DNA from 2 places in the Aliivibrio sp. 1S128 genome. Region 1 is predicted to be linked to the other one. Evidence: predicted binding sites of a transcription regulator. Region 1 holds the regulator's gene; the other holds the start of a gene.

Evidence for each region. The regulator MetJ, encoded in region 1, represses methionine synthesis genes. The targets are predictions, from matches to a motif close to TTAGACNTNTANANGTCTAA.
Region 2: the regulator MetJ is predicted to act here: its motif matches at 9,593-9,612, upstream of metA (homoserine O-succinyltransferase).

What each region holds. Positions count from the first base shown of each region.
Region 1 covers NZ_MAJV01000003.1:261,841-274,321, reverse strand. The annotation lists gene A6E03_RS03075 (malic enzyme-like NAD(P)-binding protein) at 1-103, shown strand, start outside; gene pulA (pullulanase-type alpha-1,6-glucosidase) at 200-3,787, opposite strand; gene A6E03_RS03065 (MalM family protein) at 3,993-4,817, opposite strand; gene A6E03_RS03060 (carbohydrate porin) at 4,890-6,227, opposite strand; gene A6E03_RS03055 (alpha-amylase family glycosyl hydrolase) at 6,624-8,645, opposite strand; gene metJ (met regulon transcriptional regulator MetJ) at 8,764-9,084, opposite strand; gene A6E03_RS03045 (O-succinylhomoserine (thiol)-lyase) at 9,338-10,504, shown strand; gene A6E03_RS03040 (bifunctional aspartate kinase/homoserine dehydrogenase II) at 10,504-12,481, shown strand, end outside.
Region 2 covers NZ_MAJV01000003.1:3,232-15,712, reverse strand. The annotation lists gene A6E03_RS01895 (peptidoglycan DD-metalloendopeptidase family protein) at 1-561, shown strand, start outside; gene rpoS (RNA polymerase sigma factor RpoS) at 617-1,582, shown strand; gene A6E03_RS01885 (CDP-alcohol phosphatidyltransferase family protein) at 1,664-2,299, opposite strand; gene A6E03_RS01880 (ATP-binding cassette domain-containing protein) at 2,292-2,939, opposite strand; gene A6E03_RS01875 (ABC transporter permease) at 2,946-4,598, opposite strand; gene A6E03_RS01870 (DUF2301 domain-containing membrane protein) at 4,732-5,292, opposite strand; gene A6E03_RS01865 (NupC/NupG family nucleoside CNT transporter) at 5,723-6,937, shown strand; gene A6E03_RS01860 (anaerobic C4-dicarboxylate transporter) at 7,036-8,364, opposite strand; gene metA (homoserine O-succinyltransferase) at 8,619-9,557, opposite strand; gene A6E03_RS01850 (hypothetical protein) at 9,866-10,312, shown strand; gene A6E03_RS01845 (YeeE/YedE family protein) at 10,680-11,099, shown strand; gene A6E03_RS01840 (YeeE/YedE family protein) at 11,112-11,534, shown strand; gene cadC (lysine decarboxylation/transport transcriptional activator CadC) at 12,146-12,481, shown strand, end outside.

The DNA of each region.
Region 1 (12,481 bases):
GGATCCTCGCTTACTTCCTCGTGTGGCTAAAGCTGTAGCACAAGCAGCGGTTGATTCAGGTGTAGCACGTATTGAAATGCCTGAGAACTATATGGAAGCGTAAGTCGCTTTTTATTTTTCTTATAAGCATAAAAAAGGCTTCCTACATCATTGATGAGGAAGCCTTTTTGTTAGGGGTTACTTATTGTATTTTTTGTTATTAATGGTGAAGTTTTTCAAAAACTGCAACAGACCAGGCTGGAGTATTTAACTTATTGTTCGTCACACTTGAGTTTTCTGAACCGTTGCGTGCAATTGATTTAGCGCCATTTGTTGCTTGGATTGAATGAAGCGTATAACCCGTTGCATCAAAGTTAGCAAATTCGCTGAGAGCTGTTGGAGTTGCATTAACTACAACCACTAGACCATCACGATTTTGGTCAATCGAGGCATCGTAGTTGCTTCCACTGTTATCCATACTCATTACAATCACACCAACGTTTTGATTACTGCCTGTATTATGGAATTTCACACGTTTAATGATCTCTTCACCATGACCTAGAGTTAGTAGGCCAGAAGACGCACGTAATGAAGCAAACTCTTCATAAAAGGCTTTCATTGCTTGAATATTCGCGGTTGTTGGGGTGGCATTCTCGGCTGAATTAGTTATTACGTCTTGAATAACCGCCCAATTATTTCCATCTTTATCTTCTCGAGGTAAACCCACATCCCAGTTATTGTTTTGTGCTGTGAAATCAACACGGTTGTACCAATCCCCTGAATCATAAGAATCACGTTGCATTGATTTAGAACGTAATAACTCACTGCCCATATGTGTAAATGGAACCCCTTGACCTAGCATTGCAGTTGCCAATGAAATTGCTTGCATACGAGTTCGAATTTCAGATGAAATACTATAGCCAATTTTATATTGGTTATTATCCCATAAGGTTTGATTATCGTGTTTTGATACGTAGTTTTGTACTTCCCAAGCGTCTTTTGCGTAGCCTGCAGGTTGGCCGTTGTAATCTAACTCTGAACCTTTAATATTTTTGTTTTTACTGTCAACAAAAGGGTAATCAGATAAGTTGCCAGCCATACCTAAGCGAGTTAAATCAGCTAGGTGCAGTGCGGTTTCTTTGCTTGTTTTATTTTGTTCGTTAGGTAGTACAGCGGCGCCATTACCAAATCCTTGATTCTCACGTAATCCCATCTCTGAGTCGAATGGGCCACCGCCACGAACAGAATCACGTAAGCGATCGGAAAAAGTACCAACGCCCGTGCCATACATATTTATTTGAGTGGCTTGAGTAAATTGACGATCATTACCCACTTCACCAAAGTTCCAACCTTCACCATAAAAGTAAGTATCAGGATCTACGGCTTTAACTGCAGCCAGCGTTTCTAAGATTTGAGTTTTTGGATGATGTCCCATCAAATCCCAACGAAAAGCATCGATTTTATAATCTTGAGCCCAAACGACTAATGAATCAGAGATTAATTTTCCCATCATGGCATTTTCTGGTGCGGTATTTGAACAACAGGTTGAATTTTCTACGCTACCTGTCACTTCATTCAAGCGTTGGTAATACCAAGGAACAATGCGATCTAAAACCGATTTATTGCTTACACCGGCTTCATTGGTGTGGTTATAAACAATATCCATGACAACGTTCATGCCGATATCATTCTTTATTGCCATCACCATTTCACGGAACTCTTTAATTCGTGTCATGCCGTCTGGGTTACTTGAATAAGATCCTTCTGGAACCGTATAGTGATATGGATCATAACCCCAGTTAAAGCCATCAACATCTCTTACGTAACTATTTAAGCGTTGTACTACTGCATTCTCTGGAGAGTCTTTTGCTAGCATGGCAGTAAACACAGATGCGATACTGTCGTTGCTGCTACAGTAGCTACCAAAATCTTTATCGTCTTTGATGGTTGTTTTCAAATCACATAACTTAGTGAAGGGTTCATCAATATTTGCAACTTGAGTTGTGTCTTCATTGATGGTCGCAATATCAAACGTTGGTAATAAGTGCAGGTGTGAGACGCCAGAATCAGAGAGTGACTTTAAATGTTTTACTGGTGCTGAATCTGCTTGGCTAAAGGCTGAATATTTACCTCTGCTATCTGTTGGTGTTGATTGGTCTAGTGCTGAGAAATCACGGATGTGAGCTTCATATAAAATAAATTCAGTAGGGTTATTTTGAGAGTGGGGAGGTGTTAGGCTATTCCAACCTGTAGGCACTACTTCAGCATTGTTTAAATCAATAACTTGGCTGAATACGGAGTTGGTAGAAAGACTTAATGAGTAAGGGTCAGTTACTTGGTACGTTTCAATCTTATCTGTTGCTGGGTGATAAACGGTTACTTCGTATTTATAGAAATCACCATGTGCAAGTGCTGTGTTTTCAGCAACCCAACTACCCGTTGCTTGATTAAAGATCATTGGGATCTTTTTGCTCTCTTGCTTGTTGTTGTCATAAGAGACTAAAACAACAGATTGAGAGGTTGGTGCCCATAAACGGAAAGTTGTACTGCCATCTGAATTAATAATAGCACCAAATTTTTCATTCACGGCTTGACTAGCGTACAGTGAATCTAACGCACTTGCTGCTTGAACTTCGGTTGCTTTAATAACACCAGTAGCGTCTGATGCTACTAGTATCAATTGGCCTTTCAGTGCTTCTTTTAAAGTGATATCTGATTGAGTAAAGTCGATATCAAAAGCGATAAAATCAGACGCTAGATGTGGCTTTTCTTCTGAACCTTTCCACTCTTCGGAGCTGCTTAATGTACCGCTGCTAATAACGTCATCAGACCCAAGTATTTTTTTGCTTTTACTATCAAAAGTCATTCCAGCATTTTTTGCATAATATAACTCTATTTTAGTCGCGTTTTTGCTATTAATTAAAAGAACATTATCACTGGCAAAAATAGCGCTTGCACCTGAAAGCTCAACCCCATTCTCTGGTTTATTTGCGAAAGGTTCATAATAGACTTTATCGGTTCCTTTGAAGATAAATGCAGCGTTACCAATAGCGGTTGTTTTATCAAATTCAATTTTTAGATTGGCAGTTTGGTAATCACCATCACTTTTATTATTTGGAATTATATTTAAGCAGTTGTCTGTGCCGTTTACAGGAATATCCCAGTACACGCCATAGGTATCGCTGATACCTGAAGATTCAATGCCGGGCCATGCTGAACTGTCATCATCGAGATTGGTACAGCTACCTTCATTCCATACATGAAGACGGAACGCGTTCGTATCACCATCTGGTGTATTCATATATACACGAGCGTGATTGGCTGGAATATCACCTGTTGGGATCAGTTCAGGGTAAACCGCTGCAACGCCTTCTTGCGTGAATACTTCACCATCAGCATTAGTTTGAGATAAATCGACCTTACCGTTAAAGCCTGCTAATGGCTTATCATTATTTTCGCCAACACGTGGAATAAAATTAATACATTGAGATGCGTTTTCTTTATCTGCCTTTAATGACCAGTACACGCCAAGTTCAGCATCTTCACCATCGGGAATTAGTCCTTTATTCCAATCACTAGCTTCAGAAGTATCGCCGGCATAAGCACCACAAGCGTCATCATTCCAAACATAAAGGCTAGCATTATCGTAATTATCAGATGTTGATTTAAAATACACCTTAATAGCGTCATTTTTTTCAATAGGGACATCTGTATCATCAGAAGGAGCATTACAGCCGAAAAGTATTGAAGATGTCATTATTGTTAAAATAGATTTTGCCAAATAAGATTTTCTTAATGTGTTATTAATATTATTCACGTTTAATTATTTCCATATATTTAATAGTAGGGTTTATAAATTAAAATAAGAATAATATTATTTAATAAGTACATATTGTGATCGGCTTAACTAGAACTTATTTAACTTTAAAAAATATCGTTCTGTTTATTTTTATCAGCAGGAAAAGCCCTTAAGGTAGGTCCTTAAAGGCTTTTTATTGTTTATATTTTACCGTTTATTTTTTATTTTTTAATGCGTTAACAAAAACAGTTTCAGCGTCTTTAATTCCTAATGCTTTTGCTTCTTCCAATAAGGCAAGAGCTTTCGTTATATCGTTTGTATTTACAGCTTCAATAATAGCGTTTTTGTAAAACGTTTGGGTCTCTGGTTGAGCTAATGGAGTAATAGGTTTTACTTGTTTTTCTGGTACCTTATAGGCCTGTAGAGACAGTGTTTTTACTGATAGTTTTAGTTTTCCAAAGCGCTTATAGGTATAAGTAGGATCGGTCACCATTGGCATTGCTTCACCTAGCTCTTCAGCTCTTATCCTTGCTGGGTGCTTTATTTTTATTGATTGGCCTAAATAAGCCTCTGATGAATAAATAATAAAATAAGGTGTTTTCGAAGCATCAAGGTCAAAATTTAATTGAAATTGAGTACGAGTAAAAGCATCAGACGTTTTAATATCAAATTGATCTAAACTTGTCGTACTAACAATATTGAATTGGTCATCAAGAGCAATTAGTTTCGGAGCAACTACCGAATCGTTGATCATTAAACTAGAAAGACGTAATTGCACTTTTCCTGAACGTTCTGATAATTTAAAAGCATTAAAATAACTATTTCCATCAGAGAAATGACCAATAGGAGAATCAGTATCTAATTGAAAATCGATCTCTTCAGTACTGTTAAGTTGTATCCACGGGAATTGAGTAAAGTCACTGCAACACACTTCTGAAGAGGCTATAGGAACGATTGGTTCTTGAATGGCTTTAGTTGAAGAACATGCGGTTAAAGAAAGCCCGACAAGTAAGCTAAGTAATAATTTTTTGGTGTTCATCAAGGCTCTCCATGATTTCGATAAATAAACGCAAAAAGGCAGCCGATGTGGCTGCCTTTAATTTTAAAGTAATTAGAACCAGATTTCAGTGTGAACACCGATAATTGTTTCAGACTTACCATCTTTAATGCCAATTTGTTTAGCACTTGCTTCATCGTCAGCAGTAATGTAGCTCACATATGGTTTGATTTGTGGACGACCAAAGTAATCAGCGTTAACAGTAAATGCGGCAGCTAATTCAACGTTAATAATATCACTCTTCAGATCATCACCAGTGCGTCCCCAGTAACCTTCAGCACCTTCTTCGTGAGCATAAGACCCAGTCGCTTCTAAGCGTAGATTATCATTTACTTTGTATGATGGACGCGCTGCAACAATGTAGCGTTTCAGATCTTTAGCACCAAATAACTCATCCAATGCAGCAAAGTATGTTACTTCAGAACCCATTTGCCAGTTTTCAGAGATGTTAACTACACCACCAGAAGTGAAGAAAATTGATTCAGCATTGTCATCACCACCTGACCAGCTACCAAAGTTTACACCACGGTTTTGAGCTGCGCCTTTACCGTAAGCGATAGCGGTTTGTGACCAACCATCTAAGCCGTAGTAGCTAGAGTTTAATGTGATAGAAGCACCGATACCATCATCGTCAGTTACGTTAGCTTGAGTAATGTATTTGAAATCAAAATCTAAGCTACCAAACCCAACATCAACACCGTAATAGTATAAGTCATGAGATGTTAGTGTTTGTCGCCCGTCTGCTCCTGGACCGTTATTAATATCACCATCTGTATCAGCTGCAACAATAGCAAAACCTGCTGTGTTACCAGCGATCTTAGTTTGGATACCAGCACCAACACCTGATGATTGTTTCCAGAACTCACCAGATAGAGCACTTGCAGAACGGTTTAGATAACGTTGACCACCCCAGATAGAAGTGTCCTCGCCTAAGTATGATAGCCCGCCAATCTCAACAAAAGTTTCTTTGATTTCAAATTGTGCTGTTGTGTTGTCTTTTTGGCTACCTGGAGATGAATAAGCGTAAGAGTTACCATTGCCGTATTCAGAACGAACAACAAAGTCAGACCAAACACCATTTGCATGCTCGGTGTGTTTTTTGATTACGAATTCAACTTGGTTAGTACTTTTTCCGTGAGTACCTGCTGTTTTGTAATCTGGTTTACCAAATTCAGTATCTACTGTTTCGCCATCAACCATACGGAAGTTCATCGACGCGTAACCGTGTACTTCCCAACCATCTGCAATTACATCAGTACCATTAACTTTTTCAACTTTAGGTGCGGCTTCATCACCAGAGATAACATCTAATGCAACTTCTGTTTCAGCGAATGCTGCACCTGAAAGTAATGCGGTAGAAACAGCGGCAGCAAGCAAAGTGTATTTATTCATTTTCATCTTAAAATCCTATTTCCTTTTTAAAGGATATTTTGATTTGAAAATGTTTACTCAACTAAGGCAGTGTAGGGAAGTAAAGTAAACATCGTCGTCGTTATTGAACGAGATATAGATTAAAAATAAATCACGATGTTTAACTCCTCCTTCGTTTATGAAAGAGAGGGCGTAGGCTTAGGGATGAGGGGATTAAACAACAGGTCTTCTGTTGATAATAATCACACTTGGTAGGAGGGATTGGATTTATTTATGAGAGAAGAGTCACGTAGGAAGATATTTTGAAATCGGAAATAATGCGGAAATAGAGAAAAGAAAGAAAATGGGAAATAATCAGAAATGTGATCTAGCTAATGATAGACCTCATTAGCTAGAGTTAGTTCAGTTTTTATTCGCTTATTTACATTTAGAAACCATCATTGATTTCGGTTTTCCTTGGGGAGTAAACTCTAAACTCCAAACATAATCCCCCCCTTCTGGGAGGTATATTGCCGTATCTTGTCCATAACCGCCGTTAATTAATGCATTGTTTTGTCCTAACTTAGGAGATAAACCATCGGCAGTGTATTGCGAGGACCAGTCTTTAGTTGCGTATTGCATTTTATAAGGCCCACGTTTCTCATTGATAACTATTTGATAAATATTGTTGCCCTTATATTGGTAAGCACGTTGTGCTTTATGGCCCCAACGAGAATCAGAGAAATCACCCACGAGATATAAAGTCTCTTTTATTGGGGCGTTAGTATCAGCTACCGTCGGGTTATCACACTGAGCCATAAAACCATTGCCATACAACGCTATTTCTTTTTCTGCTTTTTTAGGTCCTACTGAGTTTGGTTCTTCTATCTTTAAAAAGCGGCTTTCAAAGTTAGATAGAGGAATTGTATATACACCTTCGTTAGGGCTAAATATTTGGCCTGTTAATAAATCGACTAAATTACCTTTTGACGCTATCTGTTCAGCTTCAAGGGAAAGCGTTTGGCTTTGTTCTTGAGTGCTAACCATAAATATAATTGCATTATTCTCTGTTTGTTTATGGTCTATATATACCGCTTTATTTGCAATAATATTGGTTCTAACGCCTTCCGATAATGCTGGGTTTTCAATACGTAAAGTCATTAACTCTGAGACGTAGTTTTTTAAGTTAAGTTGGTCAGGTGTTAGTGTTGCAGTAAGGTCATCTATTTTGGCGGATGAGCGAGCGATATGATCATCACATAACCCTTTAATGGCACAAGTGTCTTTATTTTCTTTGTTAGAGAAACCATCAATTTGATCGCCAATTTCATCTCCGTAATAAAGAGTGATAGGGCCGGTATAAGCAGCTTGAAAGGAAAGAGCAGCTTTATGACGTAACCAATAATTACTCTCACTTGGCTCGGCAATATCACCACGTTGTAATAAATCACCAAAGCGAACGACATCATGGTTTCCTAGCATTAGATTTGGAGTGGCGTGTGAAGGGTAGAGTTCATGCATTTGCATTCCCTCATTAAGCCATTCGCCCCCTTTATTTCCCACGCTACTTTCATTGACTGCAAAGGTTTCAGTCACTCGGAAACGCAAAGGAAAATCGAATGCAGAGCATAATGCTGGGTTCCCTTCTTCTCCATAACCTGTTTCTGTAATGTAGTTTTCGTTATTCCAGATCTCTGCCACCATGTAACCGAGAGGGTTAACTTGTTCACCTTTATTATTCGTATACGTTGTGTTTTTTGATGCGTTATCAACGGATTTTCTGATGTTTACCCACGATTCTGTAGGGACTTGGTAAGCTTGATCTAATCGCCAGCCATCGATTTTTAATTCAGAAATCCAATAAGCTGCGACTTCAGAATAAAAATCTTCACTGGCAGGGTAATCAACAGGATTATTGCTACCACTAGGAAGCAAGCCTGATGGTGATGGCTTAATTAACCCTTCTTTATGATGTCCAAATACGCCATCAAATAAGACATAGATCCCGCGTTTATGAGCTTCTTCTACTAATTCTTTAGCCTTTTCCAATGTGCCAAAACGAGGATCAATTTTGAAGAAATCAGTTGCGAAATAGCCGGTTGCATCCAGCTTATCAGCCCAATGGTCTTGGCCTTCAATTGGTGCGGATTCAAAAATAGGCGTCATCCAAATGGCGTTCATACCTAATGATTGAATGTAATCTAATGAATCAATGATCCCTTGTAGATCACCATTATGATGACTCGGGCCGTAACCTGTGCCATGACCAATGCTGTTATCACCATCAACAAAGCTTTCCACCATGATTTGGTAGATGCGTAAATGATTACTTTCTTCCATCATTTGTGGATTGCATTGATAGGTAGAGGTTATTTGTGTTGTTTCTGAGGTTGAGCTACATGCGCTCAATATAGAAGTAATAGCGAGTGCTATTGCTGCTTTTGCTATCTTATTTTTCACAGTAAGTCCTTTATAATTATAAGTAGGGCACTGTGATTATTTAATAAGCAAATAGAAATGTAATCCTCCTAATTTGTTTAAAAGAAGGAGGAGACAGCAGGAGGAGATAAAGAGTTACTTATTCTTCATCAAATGCTTCGAATTCAATGCCCATAGCGGTCATTAAGGCTTTCGCTTCTGTTGGAATATCATCGGGACGGTCTTTACGTAGATCTTCATCTGTTGGTAAAGGTTGCCCTGTATAAGCATGAAGAAATGCTTCACACAACAATTCACTGTTTGTTGCGTGACGTAGGTTACTTACTTGACGACGAGTTCGCTCATCAGTAAGTATTTGAAGTACCTTCGTTGGAATTGACACGGTAATTTTTTTTACCTGTTCACTTTTTTTACCATGCTCGGCATAAGGACTTAAATAGTCACCATTCCAATCAGCCATTGCTCACCTTCGTTCTGAATTATTGTTGTTTAAAATACGATGGCTTAATTCTAGCGATATTTACGGCTATAAGCAAAGATATATAGACGTCTAGAAGTATTGACGTCTCATTTTGTGATGGTAGAGTAGAAGAATATAACTTATGGATTAGATTATATCAGTCATCTGAGATAGAAGAGTAGAAAATTACTGCTTTATATCTCATTAAATTGATTGGTATCAGACTACTGCTTAGCAGTTTGGAAGGGAAATGATGAGCGAGAGAAAACCTGCAACTATTGCCGTTCGTACTGGCATTGAAACTGATTCACAACATAATGCGGTTGTGCCACCTATCTACTTATCTACCAATTACAGCTTTCCTGAATTTGGTGATGTTCCTAAGTATGATTATGCTCGCTCAGGAAACCCGACCCGAACCCAACTTGAAACTACCTTGTCTGATTTAGAGTGTGGTGCGGGGGCGATTGTTACAAACTGCGGCACGGCGGCTCTTAATCTTATGGTGTCTGCGTTACTTGGTCCTGATGATCTTATTGTTGCGCCTCATGATTGTTATGGTGGAACGTACAGACTGTTTAATAGTCGTGCCAATAAAGGTGACTTCAATACTTTGTTTGTTGACCAATCAAATGAAGATGCTCTGGATGCGGCATTAGCTAAAAAGCCTAAACTTATCTTATTAGAAACACCATCGAACCCATTAGTTCGTGTGGTAGATATTGCGAATATTTGTCAAAAAGCCGCAAAAGTCGGTGCATTAGTTGCCGTAGATAACACCTTTCTTTCTCCTGTATTACAGCAGCCTTTAACTCTTGGTGCTGATTTTGTTCTTCATTCTACAACTAAGTACATTAACGGACATTCTGATGTCGTTGGTGGCGTGTTAATTGCTAAAACCCAAGAGCATGCGGACGATTTTGCATGGTGGGGCAACTGTATTGGCGCCACAGGAACTGCATTTGATAGTTATTTAACATTGCGTGGTATTCGTACGCTTAGTGCTCGTATGCGAGTGCATGAAGAGAATGCAATCGAAGTATTGAAATGTCTTCAAGAGCAAGAATTAGTCGGTACAATTTATCATCCAAGTTTGCCTGAGCACCCTGGTCATGAAATAGCAAAACGCCAACAAACTGGTTTTGGTGCGATGTTAAGTTTTGAATTAAATGGTTCATTAGAGCAATTGAAGGTATTTGTCAGAGCGTTGAAATATTTTTCTCTAGCAGAATCTCTTGGTGGTGTAGAAAGTTTAATTGCTCACCCTGGCACCATGACTCATCGAGCTATGTCGGATGAAGCACAAGCTGAAGCGGGTTTAGTTCCAACACTATTACGTATCTCTGTTGGGTTAGAAGACAGTCGTGATCTTATCGCGGATCTGAAACAAGCCTTCGTTATTGCTGCAGAGGTGAAGTAATGACAGGATTAGTACCACGTCAGTTACATAAGTTTGGTGGCAGTAGCCTTGCCGATCCAGAATGCTATCGTCGTGTCGCGACTATTTTAAAAGAATACTCAAGTGAGCATGATCTGGTTGTCGTGTCTGCTGCGGGCAATACGACAAACCGAATTTTAGAATGGTTCGATGGTTTATTAAAAGATGGCCGATTAGCACATGAAATCTTGGAATCTTTACGTAAGTACCAACAAGAGCTGATTTCAGAATTACTTAGCGCTGAAAATGCGGAACCACTACTTGAGCTACTGCATAAAGAGCTGATTGCTATTGGCCAATTGCACGCGCCACTAACTGAGGTCCAACAAGCGGATATTCTTGGTCATGGAGAAGTATGGTCATCTCGATTACTTTCTGCCTATTTAAATCAAATTGATTTGCAAGCGATACCTTTAGATTCACGTTCTTTTTTAAGAGCAGAGCGAGGCTGTCAACCTGAGGTTGATCGCGCATTATCATGGCCATTATTTAAAGATCAAATAGCGTTGCACCCCCATGGACGAATCGTGATTACTGGATTTATGGCTCGCGACCAAAAAGGAGAAACCGTTCTGCTTGGTCGTAATGGCTCTGACTATTCAGCGACCATGATAGGGGCATTGGCTGAAGTCTCTCGCGTTACTATTTGGAGTGATGTCGCTGGAGTATTTAGTGCCGATCCTCGTAAAGTGGAAGATGCTTGTTTACTGCCTCTACTGCGTTTAGATGAAGCGAGTGAGTTGGCTCGATTAGCGGCTCCTGTATTACACAGCAGAACGTTACAACCCGTTGCGCAAAGTGCATTGGATTTGAGTTTGCGTTGTAGTTATCAACCTGAATCTGGTTCTACTCGTATTGAGCGAGTATTAGCTTCTGGTCGTGGTGCAAAAATCGTCACTTCATTAGAAGATGTGTATTTAATCCAATTAGGTTTTGGTCGTGGGCAAGATTTTGAACGAGCAAAACAAGAAGTCCTTTCTTTACTTACTCGTTCTCAGTTACAGCCTCTAGCATTGGAAGTACAAGATGATCAATATACGCTTTTATTGGCGTATACCTCTGAAGTCGTTAATGAATCATTAGATGTGCTACAAAACTCGGCGGTACATGCTGAAATTAAATTAAAGGAAGGCTACTCAATGGTTGCAGCCGTTGGGGCTGGCGTGACAAGTAATGCCATTCATAGTCATGGTTTTTATCATCAATTAAAGAATCGCCCATTAGAGTTTGTATGTGAATCAGAATCAGGATTAAGCTTGGTTGCGATTTTGCGTAAAGTGGATACAACGTCAATTATTAAAGCGATGCATACACACCTATTTCAAGCGCAAAAAAGAGTAGGCTTAGTCTTATGTGGTCATGGAAATATAGGATCTCAGTGGTTATCGCTTTTTACTCAACAAAAGCGCCATCTTGAAAAACGTCACGGAATGCAATTTTCGTTAATTGGTGTTATCGATCGCCATCGTAATTGGTTTGATTTCGATGGCTTAGATAGCGGCTCAATTGTTGAAAAGTTTGATGATGAAGCGGTTCCTTATGACAATTTTGATTGGATCGAAAAAATTGGTGCAATTCAAGGGTACGATGATGTTGTTGTTTTAGATGTAACGGCAAGTCCAGAGTTATCACAGCAATACAGTAAAATTGCGGAGCAAGGGATACATTTGATCTCTGCAAATAAAGTGGCTGGCTCTGCACCAAGCGATGAATACCAAGCCGTGATTGATGCGTTTACAAAAACAGGTCGTCATTGGTTATATAATGCGACCGTCGGAGCGGGACTCCCTATTAACCACACAGTAAGGGATTTACGTGAAAGTGGTGATGAGATAATAGCTTTATCTGGTATTTTTTCAGGGACATTATCTTGGTTGTTCCAACAATATAATGGTGATGTTCCGTTTACTGAGCTAGTTGATCTCGCTTGGCAACAAGGCCTAACTGAACCAGATCCTA
Region 2 (12,481 bases), 260 kb from region 1:
CCAGCACAAAAACAAAGTGCAAAAAAGGTTGAAAACACAAAATCTAAGGAGTATGTTAAATCTAACAAGTCGGTAACAACTGCAACATCAAAACCGACAGTTAAAGCTAAACCGGTAGCTAAACCGGTAGCTAAACCGGCAGCTAAACCAAAACCAGTACCTAAACCTAAATCAGTAGAAAAAAAATCGGAAAAGGTAGATTCATGGTTATGGCCAACAAAAGGGCGAGTAATCGCTAAGTTCTCAACAGGAGACCAAGGAAATAAAGGGATAGATATTGCAGGCCAACGAGGTCAAGACATCATATCTACCGCAAAAGGAACAGTGGTTTATGCAGGTAACGCCTTAAGAGGTTATGGAAATTTAATTATTATTAAACATAACGAAAATTATTTAAGTGCTTATGCTCACAATGAATCACTGTTTGTTAAAGAAGGTCAAAGTATCAATGCGGGACAAAAAATTGCATCAATGGGTAGCTCAAGTACGAGCAGCGTTCGTTTGCATTTTGAGATCCGTTTTAGAGGGAAATCGGTAAATCCACAACGATATTTGCCATAACAGGGATGACATAGCTGAGTTGTAATGTCTTGCTGGCTCGCCATGGGGAGGCGCTATGAGTAAAAGCAATGCAGTAACTAAAAATGAAGAATTTGATTTAGACGTAGTTGATGATGCTGAGCTAACCAAAATTCAAGAAACGGAATCTGAACGTCTTGAGGTTAGCAGTTCGCAGAAAGTAATGGATGCAACTCAACTTTACTTAGGTGAAATTGGATTTTCGCCACTCTTAACAGCAGAAGAAGAAGTTTACTTTAGTCGACTTGCCCTAAAAGGTGATATGGCAGCTCGTTCTCGAATGATTGAAAGTAACCTTCGATTAGTAGTAAAAATAGCTCGTCGTTATAATCACCGTGGCCTTGCTTTATTAGATTTAGTTGAAGAGGGCAACCTTGGTTTAATCCGAGCAGTTGAAAAATTTGATCCAGAGAGAGGCTTCCGCTTTTCTACTTATGCAACCTGGTGGATACGTCAAACCATTGAACGTGCCATTATGAATCAAACTCGAACTATACGTTTGCCTATTCATGTCGTAAAAGAACTTAATGTTTATTTACGTGCCGCTCGTGAGCTTTCACAAAAGCTTGATCATGAACCGACACCTGAAGAAATTGCAGAGAAACTAGATAAACCAGTCAGTGACGTAAGTCGTATGCTGCGTTTAAATGAAAGAGTTGCTTCTGTAGATTCGATGGTTGCTGGTGAATCAGATAAAGCGTTATTAGATATTTTACCTGATACTAAAAATAGTGATCCTGAATCTGAAACACAAAAAAATGATATTAATGCTTCTTTGGTTGGTTGGCTTGGTCAACTAAACCCTAAGCAAAAAGAAGTTGTTGCTCGTCGTTTTGGTTTATTAGGATATGAAACGGCAACGTTAGAACAGGTAGGTAAAGAAATAGGGTTGACTCGTGAGCGTGTGAGACAAATTCAAGTTGAGGGGTTACGACGTTTAAGAGAGATCATGACCCAACAAGGTTTGAATATGGAAACTCTGTTTGCTGTTGAAGAGTATTAATCGCTAATTTATAGCTATAACTCAGTTTAATAAAAGAATAAAAGCCCCAGTAAGTGAATTACTGGGGCTTTTTCTTTTTTATTAGAGTTGGTATTCATCCTGTTTTTCATTTTCTTTTAATGTATGAAATCCTGACCAAATTCGATTAAACGTTGTAATCCAACATAGTGCTGAATAAATGTAAGCAATTAAAGTAAAATGCTCTGGAAATAAACAGAATAAAATAAAGCAGCCAATGGTCTCAGTACCTTCAGTTAAGCCACTCATGTAATAAAGAGATTTGTTTTTATACACGGGGTTATCAATGTTTCTTTTCCCCGCCATGATAGCAAAAGCTAAGAAACTACTGCCTGTTCCAATAAAAGAGAAAATAATTAGAGCGCCAGCAATCGCATTTTGCTCTGGGTTTGCTAAAACAAATCCAAATGGAATTAGGGAGTAAAAAAGAAAATCTAAGCTGATATCTAGAAATCCCCCTGAATCAGTAATTCCAGTAATCCGAGCTAAAGCGCCATCTAAACCATCACAAATTCGGTTTAATAAAATAAAGATCAGCGCAATATTATATTCTTGAAGTAATAATGCAGGAAAAGCTAAGCAGCCTAAAATAAAACCAAATAATGTTGTTTGGTTTGCGGTAACGCCCAGCTTATGCAATCCGGAAGCTGAGATGGATAACGGTTTTCGAATAACTTGAATACTGAATTTATCAAGCATGATTTATCTCCATTGGCCAAAAGAATTGTTGGCTCTCTTTTGGAATATCGTCACTGTCATGAGTTACTAATAATGTAGGGATGTCCGCTTCCGCCAATTGCTCAAATACCCAGTCTCGAAATTGGATACGTAATGCTTTATCTAATTTACTGAAAGGCTCATCTAGCAAGGCAACATCGGGTTTTGCTAATAGCATTCTAACTAAGCTTATTCTTGCTCGTTGCCCACCTGAGAGTTGGTTTGGGAATGCATCAGATAATTGTTCTAATTGAACGTTTTTAAGTGCTTGCATTGCTTCTTTTTTTCTTTGTATGCCTTTGACTTTATTGGGTAAAGCAAATGCAAGGTTTTCCCAAATACATAAATGAGGAAACAGAAGATCTTCTTGAAATAATATCCCTACTTTTCGTTCGTGAGAAGGGGTTTTATTAACTCGCTTTCCATTAACCGTAATCTCACCTGAATAACTAAAATCACAACTTAAATGTCCAGCAATGACGTTTAATAATGTAGATTTACCACAACCGCTTGGGCCCATAACACTAAGCACTTCTCCTTTATCGATAGAGAAAGAGTAATCCGTTAATAAAGGAACGCCATGATTAGTGAGAATGCTGAGATTTTTTATTGATAGGCTCATTACCTGTCACATTCCTTGTTTTAGATTTAAATGAGAACGATGAGAGTAGAATCGTCCGATGAAGATAGCCAAGCTAAAGAAGATGAACGGTAACAGCGCTTGCCATAATCCATACAGGGCTGTAATTCGACGGTCGAAACCACTAGAGAGGGCAACCGCTTCTGTCGTTAATGTGATAACTCTGCCTGCACCAAGCATTTGTGTTGGTAGGTATTGAGCCAAACTCACGCTGATGCCTATTGCCCATGCGTATAAAATAGCGGGAAGCAACAAAGGAAGTTTTATTTTTATCCAACAGTGCCATGGAGATTTACCAAGGCTTAATCCTGTTTGAATCAGACGTTGATCAAAACTGCGCCATGGCCCATCTAAAGCAAGAAAAATATAAGGGAATGAAAAAAATACGTGCGCCCAAAGAACCCAAAACCAATATGACTCACTTGAAAAGTAAAGAGCACTTACTTGCAAACCAAATAATAAAGAGAGTTGAGGCACTAACATTGGAACGGCAATTAATAGCGGGGGGATATGCCAGCGATGTTTGATTTTAAATTCATGCCCAAGTAATGAAAAGGCAAGCGCGATAGTCGCTGACACTGTGGCGATAATAACGCTGTCCATTATGACGGGCAGTAAGCTTGTCCACTCATTATCCCAAAAACGAAGAGTAAAAACGCTTGGCAATAGATCGGGGAAACGCCACCGTTGGGCAAAACTCCATAGCACCATGATGGGTAATGATAAAATAATTATGCCAGCAATCGTGACGAAAAAAGATAAGCCAGGTAAGCGAAACCCCATTCGACCAGATATTTGCCAGTGGCGACAGTGTGTTGTTATTGCCCATTCTAATAAGCGGTGCAGTCCAATAAGTAATAAACATAGAAACAGAAGAATTATTGCCCCTGCCCCCGCTCTTGGTTGTAATTGAATGTCAGGATCGGTAAACCATTGCCATACTAAAACAGCAAAGGTTGGTGGGTTGGTTGAGCCAATAATTAAGCTGACATCAACCACTGATACGCTATAAGCAATGATAGCCAATAAAGGAAAACGTGCCTTTTTTAGCCATTGTGGGAACACACATTTCCACCATATTTGATGGCGCTGATAGCCTAGACTAGCGGCTACCTTTGTTGTTTTATCTATATTGAGTTGTTGCATAATAGGAATGCTCATTAAAAGAAGAAAAGGCACTTCTTTAATAATGAGCATTAAAATCAAACCGATATTGATTGAATCATTAATAATAATTGGAAAATTAACGTTACCAATAGGATTAAGCAGTCTGGCAAGCATCCCTGTAGGAGAAAATAAAAAAGCAAAACCAATAGCGAAAGCGACATGAGGCATAGCAAGTAACGGGGAGAGTAAAAATTCTATTTTTTTCCAAACAGGAAGTTTCCACGTACTTTGTAAAATAATAAAAGTAAGTAAAGCGGTAATAAGAGTACTGATAAAAGCGCTACTTAGGGTTAAAAATAGAGAGTGCCAAACTCCGCTCCATTCAAAAACAGAAACGTAGCCCTCTAGAGACAGATTATGTAAACCAATAGGAGGCATATAGCTGAAAGAGGCGCTAAGTACGCCAACTATTCCGGGCAGAATAGGAAGGATGCATACAATAACAAGGAAAATATAAAAAAGAGGGAATATCATTGTCTTGTTATTCATGCCTTAAGTAAAAATAAATAAACGATTCGACTAGGATTATAGGATTGTCCCATATCGTATTGATGATGTATTGAATAAGACTAAAAGTAAACTAAATAGTTCATTTTTATCTGTGGCGTTAATGTTGATAATTGGATTTATTACCAATATCAAAATGAAGTGGCATTTTCCATTTCTGAATAGCTAAAAAAAGAAAAATAACGCCAGCGATGGTCAAACAAATTAATGAGATAACCCATTTTTCCATAGCAAGCATGAAGGTAGCAGCACATAACAGAAATGGAATAAATTTCAAACCTAACACCTTGAAACAAAATGATTCTTTTAATGCTATTCCTGAAAACGTAACAAAAAGAAAGCCAATAGCAATCCAAACTAAATGGCTACCAATGAGTAAACTTAATAGAACTAGGCCAATCCAAGCTGACCAAGTAATGACGATTCTTATTTTTTTATCATAAACATGTAAGTTAGCTGCGCTCATAGCGGAAGAGATCGCAAGAGTAATAAAGGCAAATTCTTTTAATGATCCATCAATTAAGATCAGTGACATATCGTTAGCGATAGTAAGGCTGCATAAAAAGAGTGAAAAAGAAAATAATGTAATACCTAAACGGTAAGTAATGACACTGACTTTATCTAGAGAGTCTAATGTCTCGACATGTTCTGTATTTGCCATGTTAAGGACCTAATGTAGAGATTTCATTATTAACTTTAGCATGCTCAGTGAATGTTTATTGTGTGAATTTCGTTGAAAATGTTTAATTTTATCCTATTCATCAAGGTTTACTTTTCGTATTTGTAATTATTTGCTGTGAATGTTTTTCTAATAAGTAAAAATAGTAATTTTCATCACATAAAAGATGATTTTAAATCTGCGAGATGTATACTCCTTCCCCCAATACAAGCCGTCACATGGAACAGTGAATGACCCCAAGGACTCGGACCAGCTACTGTTAAACAGCTTGTAAAGGAACCCAAATGAACATCTTTTTATCTAATGTTATTCCGTCTTCTTGGAGTAACTATTTTATACCTCTATCGTCATCTACTATGGCGAGTCCTTTCGTTTCTTCATATTTACCTCAATTTATTAAATAGGCATTATTATGACCATTTTATTTAGCCTTATAGGCATGTGCGCGCTTATTTTTTGCGCGTGGGTATTTTCAGAGAAGCGTTCAGCTATCAATTGGAAAACCGTCCTTAGAGCCCTTTTTTTACAACTTTCTTTCGCGGCTCTTGTTCTTTATTTTCCTTGGGGACAAATGGCGTTGGCATCGCTAAGTAGCGGGGTATCGAGTTTATTGGGTTTTGCGGATGAAGGCATTGCCTTTCTATTCGGTGATTTAGCTTCAACTGGTTTTATCTTCGCAATTCGTGTCCTACCAATCATCATCTTCTTCAGTGCGTTAATCTCCGCTTTATATTATTTAGGTATCATGCAAAAAGTCATTGCTGTATTGGGCGGTGCAATCCAAAAATTCCTAGGTACTAGTAAAGTTGAGTCATTAGTTGCGACGGGTAATATCTTTTTATCTCAAGGTGAATCTCCTCTACTAATTCGTCCATTCTTACCTCAAATGACACGTTCAGAACTCTTTGCTGTAATGGTCGGTGGTATGGCATCGGTAGCTGGTAGTGTTCTTGGTGGTTATGCTGGTCTAGGTGTTGAATTAAAATACTTAATTGCAGCAAGTTTTATGGCAGCACCTGGCAGTTTATTGATGGCTAAGATCTTAGTTCCTGAACAAGAAACTCCGGTTGATCAACATGAATTAGCCATTGATAAAAGTGAACAAAGTAACGTGATTGATGCGTTAGCAAGCGGCGCAATGAACGGTATGAAAATCGCAGTAGCGGTAGGTACAATGTTGATCGCGTTTGTGAGTGTGATAGCTATGCTAAACAGTGGTCTAGAAATGGTTGCTGAATGGTTTGGTTTTGCTGGCGTGACATTACAAACTGTTTTTGGTTACTTATTTGCACCAGTTGCTTGGATTATCGGTATTCCAAAATCTGAAATGGTAATGGCTGGTTCTTATATTGGTCAAAAAGTGGTATTGAACGAGTTTGTTGCGTTTATTGATTTTGTTCAGCATAAAGATCAATTGTCAGCATACAGCCAAGTTATTATTACTTTTGCATTGTGTGGTTTTGCGAACGTGAGTTCTATTGCGGTTCAACTCGGTTCAATTGGTATTATGGCACCAGAGCGTCGTGCAGAAGTGGCAAATATGGGTTTTAAAGCGGTACTAGGTGGTACGTTAGCAAACTTAATGAGTGCGTGTTTAGCGGGTCTGTTCTTTAGTTTATCACTGTAAGATAATTAAATATAAAAAGCCCGTGATGCTTGTTTTTATTAACAGTGCACACGGGCTTTTTGTTATCTATCATTTATTAATTGTGTTTAATTCCCACGTTAGCCAATGACAATTTGACCTAAGACGTAACCAAGCATACACGCAGAAATGACACCAATTAAGCCAACGGACATAAATGAATGGTTAAAGTAGTATTTACCAATCTTTGTTGTACCTGAGCTATCAAAGTTAACCGTTGCAATGTCTGATGGGTAGTTTGGAATAAAGAAGTACCCATAAACAGCAGGCATTAAACCTATCACTAATGCAGGCTCTAAACCTAGAGCAAGACCAACAGGTAGCATCATACGAGCCGTTGCTGCTTGAGAGTTAACCACGACAGATACAATGAATAATGCTAAAGCAAATGTCCATGGGTGAAGCGTAACCATATCTACGATGCCAGCTCTAAATTGAGGCATAGCATATTGGAAGTAAGTATCAGACATCCAAGCGATACCAAAGATTGCAATCGCCGCAACCATTCCTGATTTGAATACCACACCATTAGGTACATCGCGAGGATCTGTTTTTGTTGCTAATAGAATCACACCACCAAACGCCAGCATCATCATCTGAATTACGACGGACATTTTGATTGGTGCACCGCCCTCTGTAATCGTTCTAACTTCAGGCCACATAGCGATGATAACGATAGATACAATCGCACCCAAAAAGATCAGTACCGCATTGCGCGCTTTAGTTGGCAGTTGTTCATCTAGAGAGGTTGATGTTGTATTTAAGATTTTTTCACGCCAAACAGGATCTTTTAAACGAGCTTGGTATTCTTCATCATCATCTAATTCTTTACCACGACGTAAGCTGTAAAGAGCGAGCATTAGCGTACCAAATAACGTAGAAGGCACGGTTACCATCAAGATAGACATTAAGGTAATTGAAGCATCTATATCGACTAATTGTGCTAGATAATAAACCACCGCGGCTGAAAGAGGTGAGGCAGTAATCGCAATTTGAGAAGCAACAGATGCCGCCGCCATTGGGCGCTCAGGACGAATGCCATTTTTTAAAGCAACATCACCAATGATTGGCATAATAGAATACACGGCATGGCCTGTACCTAGTAAGAATGTCATTGCATAAGTAACAAAAGGCGCAATGATAGTGACGCGTTTAGGATTCTTTCTTAAGATCCGCTCTGCCACTTGTAACATATATTTTAGGCCGCCAGCCGCTTCTAATATCGAAGCACAAGTGACTACAGCTAAAATGATTAACATTACGGTGACTGGTGGTGAGGTTGGCGGCATTTTGAAGATAAATACTTCAATAACTAAGCCAATCCCAGAGACTACCCCTAGACCTATTCCACCAAATCGGGAACCGATATAAAGCACGAGTAACAAAAAGAGAAATTCAAAATACAACATAGAGCCACCTGCATAAATGCAATTTATAATTAAAATCAACTACAGGCATTAATACCTTATATTTCATAGGGTTTTATTGAGCAAGTTCTCATTTGGTTTGTTGTTGGTTTTATAAATAGAGGATATGTTGATCTGAATTAAATGAAAGGTCATTTTTTATAAAAAAACAAAAAAATGGGCGCTATCTATCAGAATTTTCTGGTTATTATATGCTGGGAATAGGTGTTAATCAGATGATTAACACCTAATAAATATTAATCTCGGGTAAAGTTTTGCTCTGAAAAATGGTCCAAGTCGTATGGTGTTTGTTGGTAAACACAGTAATTTAACCAATTAGAAAACAACAAATGACCATGGCTACGCCATGTTGCTTTGGGTGGGATCTCAGGGTTGTCACCAGGGTAGTAATTGAGTGGTATTGTTGGTTCCATGCCTTCACCTAAATCACGAACGTACTCATGATGCAGAGTGAATGAATCATACTCTGGGTGGCCTGTGACAAACACATTTCGCTTATCTTTGGTTGAAGCAAGGTATACACCAGCTTGTTCAGATGTTGCTAGAATATCCAGATCAGTGTGTTCATTCAGGTAATCTGCAGAAAAATCAGCGTAACGAGAATGAGGTGCTAAAAATTCATCATCAAAACCACGTAAAATAGGGTGGTGTTGGTCAAGATTATCATGCTTATATACCCCTGATAATTTCTCTTTACGGGTGCGTTTGGGTAAATCATAAAGCAGTTTTAGCCCTGCTTGAGCAGCCCAACAGACATATAAGCTAGAAGTAACATGGTCTTTTGCCCACGTCATGATGGTTTGTAGGTGATCCCAATAAATGACATCTTCAAACTGCACTAATCCCAGTGGAGCCCCCGTAATGATCAGTCCATCAAAATTTCGGTTTTTAATACCTTCAAATTGGCGATAAAAGGTATCTAAATGCTCAGTTGGCGTATTTTTACTGGTGCGATTATCTATACGTAATAGCTCAACATCCACTTGTAATGGGCTATTTGATAGTAAGCGTAAAAATTGTGTTTCGGTTTCAATCTTCTTTGGCATCAAATTTAAAATGATCACTTTAAGAGGACGAATGGCTTGCGTGGTGGCGCGAGATTCTTGCATGATGAAAATGTTTTCTTCACGTAATACTTCGGCTGCTGGGAGTTGGTCTGGTATTTTTATTGGCACAACTTATCCTTAAGTTATTTCTTATTTGTAGCGTTCTATACGTCTATACACCTAAGCTACCTTATTATGAATAGTGTGTCGATAGTAGAAAGGGATCCTATATACCCTTTCGATATTTATTCACTTTATTATTTAATAGGTAATTGAAAAGCCAATCTGGGCTATTTGCTCGACTTTTTGTATTAATTCCTAGCCATTAAATCGTATTGCCAATATTTATGTAAAAATGTTTTACGTTTCAGCTATCTTGTTAGCCTTCAGAATATAGTTAGAATCAATGGCATACCAATAAGGTATTATCTATATATATCAACAACCTGTTGATTGAAAAGGTAACGTATTCCTCGATGAGAATTATAGAAATGACAACATTAACAGAAAAATCAGGCATTACTCTTATTAAATCTGGCAGCTTTAAATTAAATGATCTTAGCCAATTACTAAATGTATCAGGTCTGAAAAGTGATATGGCAGAAGTGGCTGTAACTAACAATACAAACTCATTAACTATGGGGCATTTTACAATGTCTCCAGGTGTTGAATTTGAATATTTCTATGATTCAGTAGAATACAAAGTAATTACTAAAGGTAAGATTGTAGTACGTGATGTAGATGGCAATAAATATGTTGCTGAAGTAGGCGACGTACTTTTATTCTCTCCAGATGTAACCGTTATTTTTGATGCAGAGAGTAATGGCGAAGCAATTTATACCGCTCATCGTCAAGCTGCAGAAGATTTTGCACCAGCTAAATAATTAAAAATTAATTAATGTTTAAAAGGGCTTCTTACTAATAATCAAAATTGGTAAGCAAGCCCTAATTGACTCGTTATTATAGGAAATAATCTCAGCATTAAATACTCGATTCATAGCGACCTCTCGCCCCTACGGAAACACTTCCTGCAACATCACCAACCGACCATTACAATCTTAATCATTTGTTATTTACCTTACCCACAGTGAAAAAGAGTTCTTTTTTTGTTCATTAGTTTTGACTACAGCACTTTAAATTAGCCTTATCTAATATTCATCTTGTTAAATTTGATTTTGCTAAATAAGTATTGACTAATATACCGTTCGTACGTATTCTTATCAATATGTTCAAAAAACAAACTAATGAGTAATAATGATGACTATTCCATGGGACTCTCTATTTGGCGGAATGCTGTTAGGTGTATCTGCTACTTTACTACTTTTATTCAATGGTAAAATTGCGGGTATTAGTGGTGTACTTACGGGATTAATGACACCGAAAAAACGTGATTACGCGTGGCGATGGCTATTCGTGCTTGGCATGATAAGTGGTGGTATCGCAGGTGTGCACTTTTTAGGCGCAGAGGTTCCTAGTGAATATTCAACGACGACAGGAATGCTTATTATCGCAGGATTACTCGTCGGGATAGGCACACGCTTAGGTAATGGTTGCACAAGTGGTCATGGTATTTGTGGTATTGGGCGTCTTTCAGTTCGCTCAATAGTTGCCACATGTATATTTATGGCTGCTGCTGCGATTACCGTTTTTGTTCGTCTTCATTTACTTTAATAGGAGTAAGGTATGAATAATGTATTGTTTCGTTTAGTTGCTCTTATTTCTGGTGTGTTGTTTGGTCTTGGTATGGTGATATCTGGTATGGCAGATCCCCAAAAAGTCATTGGTTTTTTAGACATCGTAGGGCAGTGGGATCCAAGCTTAATGTTTGTGATGGGAGGAGCGTTACTTGTCTTTATGCCTGCTTATTTCCTCTTGATAAAGCCTAAATCAAAACCTGTGAACGCAGAAGAATTTTGCTTATCAACCAATACTACAATAGATAAGCGATTAGTTACGGGTGCTGCTATTTTTGGATTAGGCTGGGGTATTGCTGGTGTATGCCCAGGACCTGTTGTGTCTAGTCTTGCTTTAGGTAATATGGATGTCATTGTTTTCTTTATTGCTATGATTGCAGGCTTAGGAATTACTCATAAAATGAGCCAATAGAAAATAAAATAGCTTTCCATTATATCTCTCACCCTAAAAGACATTGAAATAAGGCGTTCACAGCTAAAGTGAGCGCCTTTTTTATGCTTGTGACTTTTAGTTAGTAAGTATAGATTTGGCGTTCATGCTTTTCTTGAATAACGTCACAAGCTATGTTTAATAGTGAAATTCTTAATGATGGATATATTAGTTGTGTTTTTAGGTTTATTTATCTTTATTATCCATACATTATTCAAGGTTATAAGTTGATAAAAGTTGATCTGTTTACATTCTATTTATGTTGCGTTAATAATTAGTAAGTTTCATTAATATTAAAGATAAGGATATTAATGAGAAAAATGATGTTCTTATGTTATTTGATTTATCTGTGTTTTTTATTAAAGCCTTATATATCAGCCTATTAACTTATTTTCTGAATGGTGTTTATAGGGCGAATCTTGATGGATCCTAAGATTCCATTTTTGATATGGTAATAACATATCCTCGAATAAATAGTTTATTTATAATCCCCCTCTCTTTCATAAATAGTATTTTAATTAATCGTGAATCTTTATCTTTTGAGATGTGTAGGCTATTTATATTAATAACGATTTAACACTAATGAGTATCTTATGGTTGGATTATGTTTTCAAATTAATGACTGGACTCTTGTCATTGAAGAAAATAAATTATATCGCCAAGATAGGGAAGTCTCTGTTGAGCCACGTTTAGTTAATCTATTACGTTTTCTGGCTCAGCATTCAGGTGAAGTTTTTTGTCGAGATGAGCTCATTAATCAGGTTTGGGATGGGGCATTTGTAACAGATCAAGTCGTCACCCAGTCTATTTTTGAGTTACGTAAGATCTTAAGAGACGGTCGATTAGATAACGCAAGGTATCTTGTGACCGTACCAAAGCGTGGTTATAAGTTAGTCGCGGAAACAAAACTGATTAATTTTGAAGATACA